Regions from separate parts of the Pectobacterium nicotianae genome, predicted to be linked through region 1. Evidence: predicted binding sites of a transcription regulator. Region 1 holds the regulator's gene; the other holds the start of a gene.
The links. Region 1 encodes LexA, which represses DNA repair genes until DNA is damaged. Its sites were predicted from a motif close to TNCTGTATGTACATACAGNA; they were not measured.
Positions count from the first base shown of each region.

Region 1 (2,385 bases):
CTGCGCCGGAGATCTGTGGTGATGAGACAACGTAAGCGCGTTAAAATGCGAACTATTTTGCATAAATAGAGGAGGATAAATGAATAAAGCAACGGGGATGACCCGGATTATTAAGGCGACCGGTTATTCCTTTAAGGGGCTGAAGCAGGCGTGGCAGCATGAGGCGGCATTTCGTCAGGAAACGATACTGACCCTTGTCGGCGTCATTATCGCGTGTTTACTGCCGGTTACGCTGGTCGAAAAACTGCTGCTGATTGGGTCTGTGGTACTGATTATGCTGTTTGAGCTGGCCAATAGCGCCATTGAAGCCGTGGTCGATCGCATTGGTCTCGAGCACCACGAATTATCCGGTCGGGCGAAAGATATTGGCTCGGCGGCTGTCTTTGTTGCCATCTTGTTAGCCGCTGTCGTCTGGGGCAGCATCCTCTGGCAACATTTTGCCTGACGGCGCGCATAAATGAGTAAAAGTCAGGAGCTTTACCGATATCTCCATTCCCAATTGTGGCTTACCTGTATATACTCACAGCAAGACTGTATAAACAACCAGGGGGCGGAATGAAAGTATTAACAGCAAGGCAGCAGCAGGTTTATGACCTGATCCGCGATCATATTGCGCAGACCGGAATGCCGCCAACGCGCGCGGAAATTGCTCAACAGCTGGGGTTTCGCTCTCCCAATGCGGCTGAAGAACATCTTAAAGCGCTGGCGCGCAAAGGCGTGATTGAGATTGTATCGGGCGCGTCTCGTGGTATTCGTCTACTGATGGAAGAAGAGACAGGTATTCCTCTGGTTGGTCGCGTGGCCGCAGGTGAACCGCTGCTGGCACAGGAACATATCGAGTGTCACTATCAGGTTGACCCTGCGATGTTCAAACCCAGCGCTGATTTTTTGCTGCGGGTGAGCGGCATGTCGATGAAAGATATCGGTATTATGGATGGCGATTTACTGGCCGTGCATAAAACAGAAGATGTGCGTAACGGTCAGATTGTCGTCGCGCGTATTGACGATGAAGTGACGGTGAAGCGCTTGAAAAAGCAGGGCAATACGGTACACCTCCTCGCTGAAAATGAAGAGTTTGCCCCGATTGTTGTCGATCTACGTCAGCAAAGCTTTTCGATAGAAGGCTTGGCGGTTGGCGTGATTCGTAACAGCGACTGGAGCTAACCATTCGCAGAGATGCACTGCTCGTCCGTCTGGGTCAGTGCATCATGTTCAGTCTGTTAATCTGCTAACCATATATATTTAGTTACATTTCGCGCGCGTTTTCTATGATCCCCATTATCCTTCTGTTTTTTCACTGCTTTTTTCGGTGATCTTCCCTTTCTTAACGTTCATTCCAGTCACAGATTCCTGATATTTCATGTTAAGTGAAATATTCGACTATAATTTTTATCAAGGTAAGCATTTTTATCTTGATTGATCGTTTGTCGATTGATCATTAGCCATCACATTTAGATAGCCCGGTAATCAAGGGAAACAGTGGCGAAGAGCACCGTCATGGTTCACATAGTTATGATGCTGCTTACTGAATAAAACTATTTATCTGAAACTGACGCATGAGTCGTTAGTCACGATTCGTTTATGCGCAATGCACCTAAGGTACGGAGATTCTTATGAATAAAGACCAAGCCAGCGGTAACTGGAAACAGTTTAAAGGTAAAGCGAAAGAGCAATGGGGCAAATTAACGGATGACGATCTGACGGTCATCGAAGGTAAACGTGACCAACTGGTGGGGAGAATCCAGGAACGCTACGGGTACGCAAAAGAAGCGGCAGAGAAAGAAGTGAAACACTGGGAAGAGCACCACAAATATCACTGGTAGCTATCACGGGTAACAAAGGTGATGTCTCTCTCCACAGAAAAAACGATAGCCCTTGGGCTATCGTTTTTTAATCGGAACACTATGGTCGTGATCGCAATGATCCGGCTGCTTGCATGATGCAACTTCCTGACAGCCTCCGCACAACCCGTGTGCTTCCACCACGCTGTGACGCAGCGTAAATCCCGACTGTTGAGCCAGACTACGCAGCGTTTCTTCCACGCCTTCGGTTTGACGTTCTGTGACTTGCCCACAGCGGTCGCAGATGAAAAGGGCGGACGTGTGGCTGTGGTCTTCGATATGGTGACACAGCACATAGCTGTTGTTGGATTCGACGCGATGAATGAAACCTTGTTCCAGCAGAAAATCCAGCGCGCGATAGACGGTCGGCGGTTTCGCCTGAGGTTCAGAAACGCGCAGCAGATCCAGCAGGTCATAAGCACTGATAGCACCGGACTGCTGTGCCATAAGGCGTAAAACCTCTAACCGCTGCGGCGTGAGACGCACAGCGCGCTGCTGACAAATCTGTTCAGCCTGGGCAAGAAGTTTGTCCTGTTTGGTTGAA
Region 1 covers NZ_CP096821.1:4,247,377-4,249,761, reverse strand. Annotated here, with positions in the region: gene MYB54_RS18870 (diacylglycerol kinase) at 80-445, shown strand; gene lexA (transcriptional repressor LexA) at 556-1,164, shown strand; gene MYB54_RS18860 (CsbD family protein) at 1,614-1,823, shown strand; gene zur (zinc uptake transcriptional repressor Zur) at 1,881-2,385, opposite strand, start outside.

Region 2 (2,385 bases), 440 kb from region 1:
CCTGACAGGTCTCATTGACCAGAATGTCCAGCGCATCACTAAGGCGGGCCGTTGCCGCAACGTTTTCGACAATTTCTCGCAAGCGCGTGAGCATAATGTGCCTGAATTACCCTCTTTTTCGCCGAGGACCAGATGGGGTAACCACCCGAGCCGCAACACTCTCCTGAAGCAGTATCACCGGATTGATAAATTCCTTCATCACGCGACGATACACATCTCGCTTAAAAGAGACGACCTGACGTACCGGATACCAGTAACTCACCCAGCGCCAGCCATCAAATTCCGGCGTGCCGCTGCTCTGCATATTGATATCCGACTCATTACACATCAACTGTAGCAAAAACCATTTCTGCTTTTGGCCGATACAGACCGGTTTTGTATCCCAACGCACCAAACGCTTTGGTAATTTATAGCGTAACCAGTTACGGGTAGATGCCAATACGCGCACATCCTTTTTTCTTAACCCGACTTCTTCAAACAGTTCGCGGTACATCGCCTGCTCAGCACTTTCACCGGGGTTAATCCCCCCCTGTGGAAACTGCCAGGAGTGCTGACCATAGCGCCGGGCCCACATCACCTGCCCCTGCCGATTACAAATTACAATACCAACGTTTGGGCGGTAGCCATCATCATCGATCACCGACTACCTCGATAAACATCAATGCAAAGATGACCTGATTGTTTCACACTCCCGTCAGGCGGTAAACCACTGCTTAGAAAGCATGTGATACGAATAAAAGTAAGATAACCCACAGATAAGATCAAAGTTATAAACATGTGAAGGCCGGAATCGGCAATTTATTCACTTTTTCTGTGGACATCTTTGTGCAGAACCCATGAAGAAGTGAGTAAAACTCATTTCTCATGAAGAAAAAATATTAATGCGAATTAAAAAATAATTCTTTATATTCATTAAATTACAAACCATCTCACGTAAAAAATCAACCCCTTCTTTTTTGTTCAAATGGCATACAACGCAAGATTGGCGAAAGATCGCACTATGACGATTTTATCCACAGGGAATGCCTCAAAGTCAGGCAATAAATAGGCAAAAACAGCAAAAAGGTCGGGAGTCAAGGCTGTAAATCGAACCAGTAATTCATGTTTATGTGGGTTATCCAAGAAATCTGTGGATAACCTAGTGTAAGATCCTGTTTATTGTCGGTGGCTATACGTGCACAGTTTGCAAAACGGTGTTAAGTGATCGCCATCACACTAAAAAAAAGCACTACGAATCATGCTATTATTGTTTTTCTCCACAGTCTTGCAGGCTGTGCACTGGTACTCTCTGTCTATTGTGTTTTTTTTGAGCGAAAAAATATCGAGCTATACGCTATGAATTCACCCACGGTTCACACGACTGCGCCGGCAAGTGAGCACACGTTGCTGGAACGCGCGCAATCCCTCGCGGGTTATAATCTCGCGGAATTAGCGGACATCGCCCGCCTGCCCCTTCCCGCTAACCTGAAACGTGATAAAGGCTGGATTGGTATCTTGCTGGAGCGTTTTCTGGGTGCAAGCGCAGGCAGCAAACCCGAGCAGGATTTCCCCGACATCGGCGTTGAACTCAAAACCATTCCTATTGATGAACAGGGCAAACCGCTGGAAACCACGTTCGTCTGCGTCGCACCATTAACAGGCAACAGCGGCGTGACGTGGGAAAGCAGCCACGTACGACACAAGCTCGCGCGGGTACTGTGGATTCCGGTGGAAGGCTCGCGGCACATTCCGCTGGGGGAACGCCGTATTGGCACACCGCTGATCTGGAGCCCCAATGAAGAAGAAGAGGAACAACTGCGCTGCGATTGGGAAGAGTTGATGGATCTGATCGTGCTTGGCCGGGTAGAAAGCATCACCGCCCGACATGGCGAAGTGCTACAGCTACGCCCCAAAGCGGCAAATAGCCGGGCATTAACCGAGGCGATTGGCGAATTTGGTCAACCGATTCTAACCTTGCCACGCGGGTTCTATCTGAAGAAAACCTTTACCGCGCCGCTACTGGCCCGCCACTTTATGCAGCTCAGCCGTTGAATTTCCTTAGAGCGATGTTCTATTAGCACGATGCTTCATCAGCGCCCCGCTTCATCGTACACTAGCCTTATACGCCGCACTCTATTACGCAGCAATCGTGCGACAAGGGAATCGATCTGGGAAAAGCCTGACGCCAACCCAGAGCAAAAGGGACGCCAGCACACGGCTGCAATGCAAAGTATGAACGTTATATCTCTACGACATCACACTTTCGCTTGCCTACGCCCCGAGCTGGCAGAGTATAATATCGTTTACGTTTCGTTTAAGGTGTATTGATATAATGTTTGATTGGATTGTTGATCCGAACGCATGGTTAGCATTGGGAACGCTGACTATTCTGGAAATCGTTCTTGG
Region 2 covers NZ_CP096821.1:3,808,153-3,810,537, forward strand. Annotated here, with positions in the region: gene ptsP (phosphoenolpyruvate--protein phosphotransferase) at 1-94, opposite strand, end outside; gene rppH (RNA pyrophosphohydrolase) at 107-640, opposite strand; gene mutH (DNA mismatch repair endonuclease MutH) at 1,336-2,031, shown strand; gene MYB54_RS16980 (TerC family protein) at 2,312-2,385, shown strand, end outside.
Region 2: a site for LexA is predicted at 1,078-1,097, ahead of mutH (DNA mismatch repair endonuclease MutH). Genes of this name have one in related genera too.